Regions from separate parts of the Kitasatospora sp. NPDC034035 genome, predicted to be linked through region 1. Evidence: riboswitches for the same ligand, from Rfam matches in the RefSeq annotation. Region 1 holds a riboswitch; the other holds the start of a gene.
What was found. A riboswitch is a leader RNA that binds a small molecule or an ion and turns the genes downstream of it on or off. The one in region 1 is predicted to bind glycine.
Positions count from the first base shown of each region.

Region 2: linked by a shared signal. The riboswitch ahead of gcvP (aminomethyl-transferring glycine dehydrogenase) and the one ahead of gcvT (glycine cleavage system aminomethyltransferase GcvT) in region 1 are both predicted to bind glycine.

Region 1 is NZ_JBVISA010000006.1:289,922-297,069, forward strand. It holds gene ACZ52J_RS11535 (hypothetical protein) at 1-313, opposite strand, end outside; gene ACZ52J_RS11540 (L-serine ammonia-lyase) at 499-1,866, opposite strand; gene glyA (serine hydroxymethyltransferase) at 2,025-3,293, opposite strand; gene gcvH (glycine cleavage system protein GcvH) at 3,378-3,755, opposite strand; gene gcvT (glycine cleavage system aminomethyltransferase GcvT) at 3,868-4,989, opposite strand; glycine riboswitch at 5,220-5,340, opposite strand; gene ACZ52J_RS11560 (enhanced serine sensitivity protein SseB C-terminal domain-containing protein) at 5,572-6,375, shown strand; gene ACZ52J_RS11565 (enhanced serine sensitivity protein SseB C-terminal domain-containing protein) at 6,491-7,148, shown strand, end outside.
Region 2 is NZ_JBVISA010000026.1:11,066-18,213, forward strand. It holds gene ACZ52J_RS30255 (DNA polymerase IV) at 1-870, shown strand, start outside; gene ACZ52J_RS30260 (MFS transporter) at 1,015-2,511, opposite strand; gene ACZ52J_RS30265 (PRC and DUF2382 domain-containing protein) at 2,655-3,764, opposite strand; glycine riboswitch at 3,916-4,019, shown strand; glycine riboswitch at 4,021-4,153, shown strand; gene gcvP (aminomethyl-transferring glycine dehydrogenase) at 4,258-7,148, shown strand, end outside.

The sequences.
Region 1 (7,148 bases):
CCAAGGCGAGCACCGCGCCCGTGCGAGCCTCCAGTGCCCGGGCCCGGAGGGCGTGCGCCAGCACCGTGACCAGGTCGAAGCCCAGGGACGGCGGGACGGAGCGCTCGTCGTGCTCGACCAGTTCGGTGATGACACGCCGGCGGTAGTCCGGGTCGAGGTAGACCCCGGCGCAGAGCAGCCGGGTGGCCTCGGACCTCGCGTACGGCGATCCCGGCGATCCCGGTGTTCCCGACGATGTCGGCGGTGGCGCCGGCGGTGGCGGTGGAACGGACGGCGGCTCGGCGGGCCGCACCGGCCCGGGCTGGAAGGTCATCCGCCTCCCCCTCTGGCGTGAACCAACTCGCCGAGATTATGGACCTGCTGACGGTCCGTCGGCCAGTAAGAATGCGCAAGGGGAAGTGCGCGGTGAAACGCGCAGCGGGCATGCGAAGGCCCCCGGGTGGAGGGGGCTCCACCCGGGGGCCGGGGCGTCGTGACCGGCGCGCGGTCAGTGCCCGGTCAGCACTCGATGACGTTCACGGCGAGGCCGCCGCGCGAGGTCTCCTTGTACTTGATCTTCATGTCGGCCCCGGTCTCCTTCATCGTCTTGATCGCCTTGTCCAGCGAGACGTGGTGCCGGCCGTCGCCGCGCAGCGCCATCCGGGCCGCGGTGATGGCCTTGACCGACGCCATGCCGTTGCGCTCGATGCAGGGGATCTGGACCAGGCCGCCGACCGGGTCGCAGGTGAGGCCGAGGTTGTGCTCGATGCCGATCTCGGCGGCGTTCTCGACCTGCTCGGGGGTGCCGCCGAGGACCTCGGCGAGGCCGCCCGCGGCCATCGAGCAGGCGGAGCCGACCTCGCCCTGGCAGCCGACCTCGGCGCCGGAGATGGAGGCGTTCTCCTTGAACAGCATGCCGATGGCGCCGGCCGCGAGGAGGAAGCGGACGATGCCGTCGTCGTCGGCGCCCGGGATGAAGTTCAGGAAGTAGTGCAGGACGGCCGGGATGATCCCCGCCGCGCCGTTGGTCGGCGCGGTGACCACCCGGCGGCCGGAGGCGTTCTCCTCGTTGACCGCCATCGCGTAGAGGGTCACCCACTCCATCGCGTTGGCCGGCCCGATGCCCTCGGCGCGGAGCGTGCGCGCGGCAGCGGCGGCCCGGCGGCGGACCTTGAGGCCGCCCGGCAGGATGCCCTCGCGGGTCATGCCGGCCCGCACGCAGTCCTGCATCACGGACCAGATCTCCAGCAGCCCGGTGCGGATCTCCTCCTCGCTGCGCCAGGCCTTCTCGTTCTCCAGCATCAGGCCGGAGATGGAGAGCCCCGTCTCCCGGCTGAGCCGCAGCAGCTCGTCACCGGTGCGGAAGGGGTACTTCAGCACGGTGTCGTCCGGCTTGACCCGGTCGGCGCCGATCGCGTCCTCGTCGACGACGAAGCCGCCGCCGACCGAGTAGTAGGTCTTCTCCAGCAGGGTGGAGCCGTCGGCCGCGTACGCCCAGAGGGTCATGCCGTTGGCGTGGTAGGGCAGCGACCGGCGGCGGTGCAGCACGAGCTGGCTGTCGGGGTCGAAGTCGATGGAGTGCTCGCCGAGCAGGTGGAGCTTCTTCTCGGCGGTGATCCGCTCGACGTCCTTGTCGGCCTGGTCGACGTCGACGGTGCGGGGCGAGTTGTCCTCCAGGCCCAGCAGGACGGCCTTCGGGGTGCCGTGGCCGTGGCCGGTGGCACCCAGCGAGCCGTACAGCTCGGCACGCACGCCCGTCACCTGGGTCAGCAGGTCTTCGGACCGCAGTCGGCGGGCGAACATCCGGGCGGCGCGCATCGGGCCCACGGTGTGGGAGCTCGAGGGGCCGATGCCGATGGAGAAGAGGTCGAAGACGCTGATGGCCACGGGGGACGTCCTTGTCTGGTCTCGTGGAAGTACTTGCGGGCGGGGGCCGACACGGCTCGGGGCACCGCGCGCACTTACCAGTGTGCGCGGTGCCCCGGAGCCCCAGGTGTCGCGGCGGGGTGAGGCCGGTCACCCGGCCCGGACGATCACCGAAGTGATCAGAGGTTCGGGTACAGCGGGTACTTCTCGGCCAGCGCGGTGACGCGGGCCTTCAGGGCGTCGGCGACGGTCTCGTCGAAGGCGGGCTTGAGCGCCTCGGCGATGATGTCGGCGACCTCGCGGAAGTCCTCGGCCTGGAAGCCGCGGGTGGCCAGGGCCGGGGTGCCGATACGCAGGCCCGAGGTGACCATCGGCGGGCGCGGGTCGTTCGGGATGGCGTTGCGGTTGACGGTGATGCCGACCTCGTGCAGGCGGTCCTCGGCCTGCTGGCCGTCGAGCTCGCTGTTGCGCAGGTCGACCAGGACCAGGTGCACGTCGGTGCCGCCGGACAGGACGGACGCGCCGGCCTCGGCGACGTCGGCCTGCAGCAGGCGCTCGGCCAGGATCCGGGCACCGTCCAGGGTGCGCTGCTGGCGCTCCTTGAACTCCTCCGAGGCCGCGACCTTGAAGGCGACCGCCTTGCCGGCGATCACGTGCTCGAGCGGGCCGCCCTGCTGGCCGGGGAAGACCGCGGAGTTGATCTTCTTCGCGTACTCGGCCTTGGACAGGATGACGCCGCCGCGCGGGCCGCCCAGGGTCTTGTGGGTGGTGGTGGTGACCACGTCCGCGTAGGGCACCGGGTTCGGGTGCAGCCCGGCGGCCACCAGGCCGGCGAAGTGCGCCATGTCCACCATGAGCAGCGCGCCGACCTCGTCGGCGACCCGGCGGAACTCGGCGAAGTCCAGCTGGCGCGGGTAGGCGGACCAGCCGGCGATGATCAGCTTCGGCTGGTGCTCCTTGGCGAGGCGCTCGACCTCGGCCATGTCGACCTGGCCGGTCTTCTCGTCGACGTGGTACGCGACCACGTTGTAGAGCTTGCCGGAGAAGTTGATCTTCATGCCGTGGGTCAGGTGACCGCCGTGGGCCAGGTCCAGGCCCAGGATGGTGTCGCCCGGCTGGATCAGCGCGAACATCGCGGCGGCGTTGGCCTGCGCGCCCGAGTGCGGCTGCACGTTGGCGTGCTCGGCGCCGAACAGGGCCTTGATGCGGTCGATCGCGATCTGCTCGACCACGTCGACGTGCTCGCAGCCGCCGTAGTAGCGACGGCCGGGGTAGCCCTCGGCGTACTTGTTGGTGAGCACCGAGCCCTGGGCCTCCATGACCGCCACCGGGGCGAAGTTCTCGGAGGCGATCATCTCCAGGGTGGTCTGCTGGCGGTGCAGCTCGGCGTCGACCGCGGCGGCGATCTCCGGGTCGAGGGCGTGCAGGGACTGGTTGAGAACCGTCATGGTGTGGTCTTCCCGGGGAGGAGAGCGGAGGGACGGCGGGGGAGGGCGGGCCGCTGTGCTGCGGCCCGCCCGATCACGAGCGGGTCAGCTGCTGTGGGTGAGCGCGTCGTACTCGTCCGCGCTGAGCAGCTCGTCGGTGGACTCCACGCGCACCTTGAACAGCCAGCCACCCTCGAAGGGGGCGCTGTTGACCAGGCCGTTGTCGTCCAGGACGTCCTGGTTGACCTCGACGACCTCGCCGGTCACCGGGGAGTACAGGTCGCTGACCGACTTGGTGGACTCCAGCTCGCCACAGGTCTCGCCGGCGGTCACGGCGTCGCCGACGGCCGGCAGCTGCACGTAGACGATGTCACCGAGCGCGTCGGCGGCGTGCTTGGTGATGCCGATGGTGGAGACACCGTCCTCAGCGGCGGTGAGCCACTCGTGCTCCTTGGTGTACTGCAGGTGCTGGGGGTTGCTCATGGCGTCATTCTCCAGGATGGGAAGCGGGTACGGCGAAGCGGGCCGCCGCGTGGACGGCTTCGACGTGCGGGTATGGGGAAAGGCGGGTGTCGGCGGGGCGCTCGGCGGGCGCTCAGCGGGCGCGCTTGTAGAACGGCAGCGCCACGACCCGGACCGGCTCGTGCTTGCCGCGCACGTCCACCGCGACGGTGGTGCCGGGGGCGGCGTGGGCCGCGTCGACGTAGGCCATCGCGATCGGCTGTCCCAGCGTCGGGGACGGCGCGCCGGAGGTGATCCGGCCGATCGGGGCGCCGTCGGCGGAGACCACGGTGTACTCGGCGCGCGGGACGCGCTTGCCCTCGGAGACCAGGCCGACCAGCACCCGCGGCGGGTTGGCCTCGGCCGCGGCGGCGGCCTGCTCCAGCGCCTTGCGGCCGACGAAGGCGCCCTCGTTGGTGGTCTTGTCGAAGCGGACGACGCGGCCCAGGCCGGCGTCGAACGGGGTGAGGTCGGTGGACAGCTCGTGCCCGTACAGCGGCATGCCCGCCTCCAGGCGCAGCGTGTCGCGGCAGGAAAGGCCGCACGCGACCAGGCCGCGGCCCTCGCCGGCGGCGGTCAGCGCCTGCCAGATCTCCTCGGCGTCGACCGGGTGGCAGAAGATCTCGAAGCCGTCCTCGCCGGTGTAGCCGGTGCGGGCCAGCAGCACCTCGCGGCCGGCCACGTGGGCCGGGAGGATCGCGTAGTACTTGAGGCCGGGCAGGTCGGCGTCGGTGGTCTCGGCCAGGATCGCGGTGGACTCCGGGCCCTGGACGGCGATCAGCGCGTAGGTGTCGCGGTCGTCGGTGACGACGGCGTCGAAGCCCTTGGCGCGGGCGATCAGCTCGTCGAGGACCAGCTGGGCGTTCGAGGCGTTGGCGACGACCAGGAAGGCGTCCTCGCGCAGGCGGTAGACGATCAGGTCGTCCAGGATGCCGCCGTCCTCGGCGCAGATCATGGTGTAGCGGGCGCGCAGCTCACCCAGCGCGGAGACGAAGCCGACCAGCGCGTGGTCCAGCATCTCGCCGGCCTGCGGACCGGTGACGGTGATCTCGCCCATGTGGGAGAGGTCGAACAGGCCGGCCTTGGTGCGGACGGCGAGGTGCTCCTCGCGCTCGCTGCCGTAGCGCAGCGGCATGTCCCAGCCGGCGAAGTCGGTCATGGTCGCGCCGAGGGCGCGGTGCAGCGCGTCGAGCGCGGTCAGGCGGAGGGACGACATGGCCAGGAACTCCTCGGTCGGGGCACTCATGGGTGCACGCGCCGGACCGGACCCTCTCGGGGGCCGACCCTGCGCGCGGGCATGCGGCGGCGTGGGTCTCCCCATCTGTCGTCGAACCTGAGAGCTTCACCGCCCGCCGGCCCGCAGCTGTTTCCAGCATCCAGGACAGCATGGCGGCTTGCACCGTGGGTGGGCGCGCGACAGGGCCGCGCGCCGCTTTCCAGATGTGCCTAACCCGTGCGGTAGGGGGGCCTGAGAGATTCCGGGGAGGACTTGCTCCTTCGGCGCCGGCTGTGCCACTCACACACTCACTCACTGGTGCGGCACTCCGGGCTCTCCCGCGCGGGTTCGAGCGGCCGGTATGGAGTTGTGGGGCCCGCGGCGCATGCCGTCGGACGCGCACATCATGGCACGTCCCGGACGAGGAAGGGAGAGGGGACCCGGTCACACGGTGAGAGGGGAGCCGGTCACACGACTAGGGGGGAGCCGGTCACACGACACAGAGGCGAACACGAGCCCTAGACTGCTCCGCGTCGGCGCAGCAGAGGGCGGCCGACCGGCAGAGGGCGGAATCGGCGGCGCATGGGGTACCCGGTGGAGCAGCAGCAGGGGTGGGGCGGCCCGGAGGGGGCGCCGGCGGGCGGCACGTGGCCGGCCAACGAGCTGGAGCAGGTGCTGACCGCGGCCCTGGGCGACCCGGGCGCGACGCCGCGGGTGATCGAGGTGCTGGCCCGCAGCCAGGTGTGGGTGCCGCTGCCCGGCGGGGCCGACCCGCAGGGGCAGTCGCTGGACCTGCCGACCATCGAACTGGGCGGCGACCCGTACGTACCGGTGTTCTCCTCGCAGGAGGTGTTCCTGCAGCAGGCGCCGGGAATGGCCTTCGCGATCGCGCCGGTCTGGGAGTTCGCCCGCGGGCTGCCGCTGGGCGTGGGCATCGCGGTGAACCCGGACGCGGCGGTGGGCATCCCGGTGCCGCCGCAGGGCGTGGCCGAGCTGCGCCGCGGTCCGCGCCAGGACCGGTGGGAGGCCGCCGAGGACCCGGCGGCGCCTACCGGCGGCCGGGTGGCGCTGCGCGAGCCGGTGCCGGGCGAGGACCCGGAGCACTTCCTGGCCGCCTGCCGGGCCGAACTGTCGGCCCTTCCCGGGGTGTTGACCGCCCGCCGGGCGCTGGCCAGCATCGAGGGCGAGCCGACCGTGATGTTCGTGGGCGTCCAGTTGGATCCGGCGGCCCCGGCCGACCCGGCCGCGGTGAACGACGCGCTCGGCCGAGCGCTGGGAACCGCGCCGCTGCCGGGCGGCGTCCACCTCGTACTGCTCGACCTCGCCGACGACCCGGTGGTCGAGTGGCTGCTCACCCGGGTCATGCCTTTCTACACGCGGGTGTGAGCGGGGTTCGTATCCAAGGCACGTCGCCGTGGCGGTGGCCGGTGCCGCGCCATAGGGTGCGTGCAGACGGCCGACGGCCGGTGGTTCGAGGAAAGAGGCGCGGCGAGGTGGGCGCATGAGTGCGGGAACGGGAGCGGGCGGGGTGCCGGGGCCCTGGGGCCAGGCACCGGCCGGGCGCCCGGGAGCGGATCCCGGCGTGTTGGAGCACGCCCTGCGCGAGGTCGCGCCGGAGCGCTACGACGCGTACGAGCGCCTGCTGCACGCGCTGGCGGACGGCCGGGTCTGGATGCTGCTCTGGCACGGCACGCCGGGCAGTCCTGACGCGCAGTACGGGAACATGGAGATCAGCGGCCACGGCTACGCGCCGGCCGTCACCTCGCCCGAGCAGCTGGCCGCCTCCGGCTGGGGGCGGGCCCACGAGGTCGTCTCCGGCCGGGAGATCGCCGGCTCGCTGTACCGCACCCGCTGGGGCCTGTGGCTGAACCCGCACGCGCCCGGCGGCGGCGTCGGCGTGCCCTGGGCCGACCTGCGGCGGGTCGCCGCGGGCCTGGACCGGCTGCCGGCCGGTCCGCTGAAGCTGAGCGAGCCGCAGGTCAACGCCCAGCCGTTCTTCGCGCTGCTGGAGCGGCAGGCCGGCGAGGTGCGCGCGGTCCGGGCGCTGCGCCGGGCGTGGGTGCAGCCGGCGGTGGGGGAGCCGTACCTGGCGATCGGCCTGGACCTGTACGAGAGTTCGCCGCCCGCGGTGGAGGCGGTGCGCGCGCTGATGCAGCGGG
Region 2 (7,148 bases), on a different contig from region 1:
CAGGAACGGGCGGTGCTCGGGCCGATGCCCGTACGGGCGCTGCCCGGGATCGGGCCGGCCACCGAGCAGGTGCTGCGGCGGGCCGGGCTGAGCACGGTGGCCGACCTCGCGGAGGCGGGCGAGGCGGAGCTGGTCCAGCTGCTCGGGCGGGCGCACGGGGCCGGGATCCACCACATGTCGATAGGGCTGGACGAGCGGCCGGTGGTGGCCGACCAGGACGCCAAGTCCGTCTCGGTGGAGGACACCTACGAGGTGGACCTGGCCGACCGGGACCGGGTGCTGCGCGAGGTGGAGGCGCTGGCCGCCCGGTGCGTGCGGCGGCTGCGGGCGGCCGGGCGCTCGGGGCGGACGGTGGTGCTCAAGGTCCGGCGGTTCGACTTCTCGACGCTGACCCGCTCGGAAACGCTCGGCGGGCCCACGGACGACGAGGCGGTGATCACCGCGACCGCGCGCCGGCTGGCCGAGCAGGTGGACATCACGGGCGGGGTCAGGCTGCTCGGCGTGGGCGTCGCCCAACTCGCCGACTACACCCAGGAGGACCTGTTCGCGCAGGCCCTGCGCGAGGAGGCGGCGGAACACGCGGAGGCGGCGGCCGAGACCGAGGAGGCCGAGGAGGAGCCGGAGGTCGTCGTGATGCGGCGGTGGATGCCCGGACAGGACGTCCGGCACGCGGAGTTCGGGCCGGGCTGGGTGCAGGGCAGCGGCGTCGGGAGGGTCACCGTGCGGTTCGAGACGCCGTGGAGCGAGCCGGGGCGGGTGCGGACCTTCGCGGTGGACGACCCGGCGCTCGAGCCGACCCGGCCGCTGCCGCTGCGCCGGGGCGAGGACACCGAACCGGACCGGGACGGCGGTGCAGCCGAGCGGGACTGAGACACGAAAACGGCCCCACCCGGTGGGGGATTACCGGGTGGGGCCGCATCACCGTGCCGGACCCCGTGCGTTCGTGATGCCCTCGCGACGTACGGAGACCGGGGCCCCGCGCCCTGTCCCTGAGCGCGGGGGCCGGACGCCTCGTCAGGCGTCGGTCTTCACCAGCTTGTCGCTGGAGTCCTGCTGGGCCGAGTCGCCGACGACGGTCAGCGGAGCGGCCGGCTTGACGGTGCGGATCAGGAACGGGACGACACCGGCGATGATGCAGACCACGGCCGCGGTCCAGAACGCGTGCTTGTACGCGTCCAGGGTGGGCAGCAGCAGCGGGATCTGCGGCGGCAGCTTCATGACGTCGCCGGTCAGGATGGCGGCCATGACGGCGGTGCCGATCGCGCCACCGACGGTGCGCAGCACCGAGTTCATGCCGTTGGCGATGCCGCTCTGCTCGGCCGGGACGGCGCCGTTGATGTAGGCCGGCATCGCGGCGAACGCGAGGCCGACGCCGAGGCCGAAGATCGCCGAGGCGGTGTAGATGTCGCCCTCGTGGCTGTGCCGCAGGGCCAGGTAGGCCATCGCGATGGCGCCGAGGACGCCACCGAGGACCAGCGGCATGCGCGGGCCGCGGCGGGCGATCAGCAGCGCGCCGAGCGGGGCGGCCACCATGGAGCCGATCGCGGACGGCAGCAGCATGACACCGGCGTGCAGGACGGTGGCGGTGAAGCCGTAGTGGGTCAGCTTCTCCGGGGTCTGGGCGAAGTTGCTGATGACCATGAAGGAGCCGTACATGCCGAAGCCGATGAGCAGGCCCGCCAGGTTGGTGAAGGCCACGGCCGGACGGGACATCATCTTCATGTCGACCAGCGGGTGCGCGACCTTGGTCTCGATGATGCCCCAGACCAGGGCGACGACGGCGGCGACGGCGAACAGGCCGAGGGTCTTGGTGGAGGTCCAACCCCAGTGGTTGCCCTGGCTGACCGCGACCAGCAGCGCGGAGAGCCAGCCCGCCAGGGTGATCGCGCCGAGCGGGTCGGCGCCGCCCTCCTTGTCGGTGACCGGGTCGGACGGGACCCGGAAGGCGACCAGGGCGACCGCGATCAGGCCGAAGACCAGGCCCATCCAGAAGATCGACTTGTAGCTCCAGTGCTCCAGCAGGAGACCGGTGGCGACCAGGCCGAGGCCGGAGCCGACGCCCATCGAGGCGCTGATGGCGGCGACGCCGCCGGTCACCTTCTGCTTGGGCAGCTCGTCGCGGACGATGCTGATCGCCAGCGGCATGACGCCACCGCCGGCGCCCTGCAGGACGCGGGCGACGACCAGCCAGGTGAAGGAGTGGGTGCTGACCGCCAGTGCCGAACCGGCGACCAGGCCCGCCAGCGAGATCAGCAGCATCGGCTTACGGCCCCGGAGGTCGCCGAAGCGGCCCAGGAGGGGAGTCAGCACGGCGGCGGAGAGCAGGTTGGCGGTCATCAGCCAGGTGACGCTGGAGGCCGAGACGCTCAGTTCCTTGGCCAGCGAGGGCAGGATCGGGACGACCGCGGTCTGCACCACACTGAACGACAGCATCGCCAGGATGAGGGCCGGCAGGACCCGGGCGCTGCTCTGCTTCTCGGCCGCGATGGTGGGCTGGGGTGCCTCACTCACGGTTGCTTCCTCCCGTACATAGTGAATGAACTGAAGTAACCATGCAGGGAGATACTTCAGAGTGTCAAATATCGAGCGGTTAAGCTTTGGCAAAGGGGAAGGCCCCGACCTCGGATGGTCGGGGCCCTGCTGGGGATCGCGGGTCAGACGAGCGGGCGCATCCCGGTGGCGCGGGAGGCGTCGGGGGTCGGGGTGACGGCGTCCTGGGGCGTGGTGGGGTCGTGGACCTCGACGTGTTCGCGGCGGAGTTCTTCCCGGATCACTTCCTCGTCGGTGTAGCGCTCGACGACCAGGCGGACGCGCTCGATGGGGGCGAGGTACTTGCGGACCGCCGGGCGCTCCTCACGGAGAGTGACTTCCTCGACGGCTTCGGCGATCTCCTTCTCGGTGAGGACGGCGCGCTCGGCCTCACCGACCGGGATCCGCTCGACCCGGATGCGCTCGCGGACCACCGGGACGCGGCGCTCGACCTGCTCGGTCGTCACGTACTTGCGCAGCTTCGCGGTGCCCACGTTGTGCCACTCGGTGGTGACCTCCAGACGCTCCTCGCGGCAGGTGATCTCGATCGGGTTGCCGGGAGCGGAGGAGTCGGCCCCCGAGCCGCGTGCGTGGGTGGTCGCCGCCGGCATCGGGTGCAGCTTGGGTTCCGTGATGGGCGCCGGGGAAGCCGTGGCGGGAGCAGGGGTGCTGAGGGTCCGCATGTTGCTCTCCATGGCGGTTACGGCGGTGGTCGCGCTGGTGCTCTCGGGCTCGGGGGAGTGGAAGGCGTGCGGCTTGGCGGCGACCGCGGCGGCGGCGGGGGTGACGCCGAAGTCGAGGTCGGACTGCGCGGCGTGGCCGCCGTCCTCGCCGCCCGGGTGGTCCTCCGCTCGGGTGTCGAGGCCGTAGTAGCGGTAGAGCTGGAGCTCCTGGGAGGGGGACAGGTGCTGGCCCACGCCGAAGTCGGGGGACTCCTTGACCAGCGACTTGTCGTACGGCACCCGGAGCTCGTCGCCGGAGAACTCGCTCGTGGTGAGCGGGACGAAGGCGTCCCGGCCGAAGATGCCGGTCCGGACGGCGGCCCACTCGGGCTGGCCGGTGGCGTCGTCCAGGTACACCTCGTCGACCGTGCCGATCTTGTCTCCGTTGCGGTCGACCGCCTTGTGGCCGATGAGGTCCCGGGGGTCGATGTCGGTCTGCACTCTTTCCTCCAGTGCGCTGAGCCTGCGGAACTCCCACAGGAAGTCGGCCGGAGTACCCGTGCCGTCCGCCACTTCACACCAAATGCCATGAATCGGACGGGCGCGACCGGGGTGCGCCGGACGGGCTGCGGGCTGAGCCGTCCGGGGGACGCGCGTAGACCCGGGGTGACCCGAAGCACCCGTGATCCGACGGCCTCCCGCTGGTACCCTGGGCGGCGACCGCAGAGCCCGCTCGGGAGAGTCTCCGACCGCGAAAAGCGCTGGTCGGGGCGCCGAAGGAGCAACTCCTCCCCGGAATCTCTCAGGCATCCGTACCGTGTGGGGTAGGTCACTCTGGAAAGCAGGGCAGGAGTCTCGGCACAGAAGCCGGCGACCACCACCCTCACCGACGGTGCAAGCCGACGGAGCGCCCACAGCGCACCGTGCGGGCGAAGCTCTCAGGTCCCGATGACAGAGGGGGAGGCCTGTCGGGTCCGCCCGCCATGGCTCATTCGCTGTCCGCAGCGGGGAAGGCCGGTCGGCGCGCGTACCCCCGCCGGTCCGTGACCAGGAGGCCTCGACCACCATGAACGCCCAGCCGAACGCGGGACGCCCCACCAGCGCCTCGACCCTCACCGAGCTTGAGCTGGCCAGCCCCTTCGAGAACCGCCACATCGGCCCCGACGCCGCCGCGCAGGAGAAGATGCTGGCGTCCGTCGGCTACGGCTCGCTGGACGAGCTCGCCGCCACCGCCGTGCCCGAGGCGATCCGCTCCATCACCGCCCTGGACCTGCCCGCCGGCCGGACCGAGGCCCAGGTCCTCGCCGAGCTGCGCGAGCTGGCCGGCCACAACCGGGTGCTCCAGCCGATGATCGGCCTGGGCTACTACGGCACCTTCACCCCGCCGGTGATCCTGCGCAACGTCATGGAGAACCCGGCCTGGTACACCGCCTACACCCCGTATCAGCCGGAGATCTCGCAGGGCCGCCTGGAGGCGCTGCTCAACTTCCAGACCGTGGTCTCCGACCTGACCGGCCTGCCGACCTCCGGCTCCTCGCTGCTGGACGAGGGCACCGCGGCCGCCGAGGCGATGGCACTGGCCCGCCGCGTCACCAAGGTCAAGGGCGGCGTGTTCCTGGTCGACGCCGAGACCCTGCCGCAGACCATCGCGGTGATCGAGACCCGCGCGGTGCCGACCGGTGTCGAGGTCGTCGTCGCCGACCTGTCCGAGGGCATCCCGGCCGAGATCGCCGAGCGCGGTGTCTTCGGCGTGCTGCTGCAGTACCCGGGCGCCACCGGTGTGGTCCGCGACCTCGCCCCGGTGATCGAGCAGGCGCACGGCCTGGGCGCGATCGTCGCCGTCGCCGCCGACCTGCTGGCGCTGACCCTGCTCAAGTCCCCCGGCTCGCTGGGCGCCGACATCGCCTGCGGCACCTCGCAGCGCTTCGGCGTGCCGATGGGCTTCGGCGGCCCGCACGCCGGCTACCTCTCGGTGCGCGCCGAGTACGCCCGCTCGCTGCCCGGCCGCCTGGTCGGCGTGTCCGTCGACTCCGACGGCAACCGCGCCTACCGCCTCGCGCTGCAGACCCGCGAGCAGCACATCCGCCGCGAGAAGGCCACCAGCAACATCTGCACCGCCCAGGTGCTGCTCGCCGTGATGGCCTCCATGTACGCCGTCTACCACGGCCCGGACGGCCTGGCCGACATCGCCCGCCGCACCCACCGCTACGCCGCCGCCCTCGCCGAGGGCCTGCGGGCCGGCGGCGTCGAGCTGCTGCACGGCGAGTTCTTCGACACCGTCACCGCCGTCGTCCCGGGCCGCGCCGCCGAGATCGCCGCCGCCGCCCGCGCCAACGGCATCAACGTCCACCAGGACGGCGCGGACCGGATCTCCGTCTCCGCCGACGAGACCACCACCCGCGAGCACCTGGCCGGCGTCTGGGCCGCGTTCGGCGTCGAGGCGGTCGAGGTGGCCGAGGGCGCCGAGGCGCTGCCGGCCGCGCTCCTGCGCGACGACGAGTACCTGACCCACCCGGTCTTCCACAGCCACCGCTCGGAGACCGCCATGCTGCGCTACCTGCGCCGCCTGTCGGACCGGGACTACGCGCTGGACCGGGGCATGATCCCGCTGGGCTCCTGCACCATGAAGCTCAACGCGACCACCGAGATGGAGGCCGTGACCTGGCCGGAGTTCGGCCAGCTCCACCCCTTCGCGCCGATCGACCAGGCCCAGGGCTACCTGACCCTGATCCGCCAGCTGGAGCAGCAACTGGTCGAGGTGACCGGCTACGACGCCGTGTCGATCCAGCCGAACGCGGGCTCGCAGGGCGAGCTGGCCGGCCTGCTGGCCGTCCGCGCCTACCACCACGGCAACGGCGACACCCAGCGCGACGTCTGCCTGATCCCGTCCTCCGCGCACGGCACCAACGCGGCCTCCGCGGTGATGGCCGGCATGCGCGTGGTCGTGGTGAAGACCCTGGTCGACGGCGACGTGGACGTCGAGGACCTGAAGGCCAAGATCGAGCAGCACCGCGACAACCTGTCGGTGCTGATGGTCACCTACCCGTCGACCCACGGCGTGTACGAGACCCAGATCACCGAGATCTGCGCGATGGTGCACGAGGCCGGCGGCCAGGTGTACGTGGACGGCGCCAACCTGAACGCCCTGGTCGGCCTCGCCAAGCCGGGCAAGTTCGGCGCGGACGTCTCGCACCTGAACCTGCACAAGACCTTCTGCATCCCGCACGGCGGTGGCGGCCCGGGCGTCGGCCCGGTCGCGGTGCGCGCCCACCTGGCGCCGTACCTGCCGAACCACCCGCTGCAGTCGGAGGCCGGCCCGGCCACCGGTGTCGGCCCGATCTCGGCCGCGCCGTGGGGCTCGGCGGCGATCCTGCCGATCTCCTGGGCGTACGTCCGGCTGATGGGCGGCGAGGGCCTCAAGCGCGCGACGCAGGTCGCGGTGCTGAACGCCAACTACATCGCCAAGCGCCTCGCGCCGCACTTCCCGGTGCTCTACACCGGCCCGGGCGGGCTGGTCGCGCACGAGTGCATCATCGACCTGCGCCCGCTGACCAAGGAGACGGGCGTGACGGTGGACGACATCGCCAAGCGCCTGATCGACTACGGCTTCCACGCGCCGACGATGTCCTTCCCGGTGGCCGGCACGCTGATGATCGAGCCGACCGAGTCCGAGGACCTGCACGAGATCGACCGGTTCTGCGACGCGATGATCGAGATCCGGGCCGAGATCGACAAGGTCGGCTCGGGCGAGTGGGCCGCCGACGACAACCCGCTGCGCAACGCCCCGCACACCGCCGCCGAGCTGGCCGGCGACTGGGCGCACGGCTACTCGCGGCAGGACGCGGTCTTCCCGGCGGGCGTGAACCCGGCGGACAAGTACTGGCCGCCGGTGAGCCGGATCGACGGCGCGTACGGCGACCGCAACCTGGTCTGCTCCTGCCCGCCGCTGGACGAGTA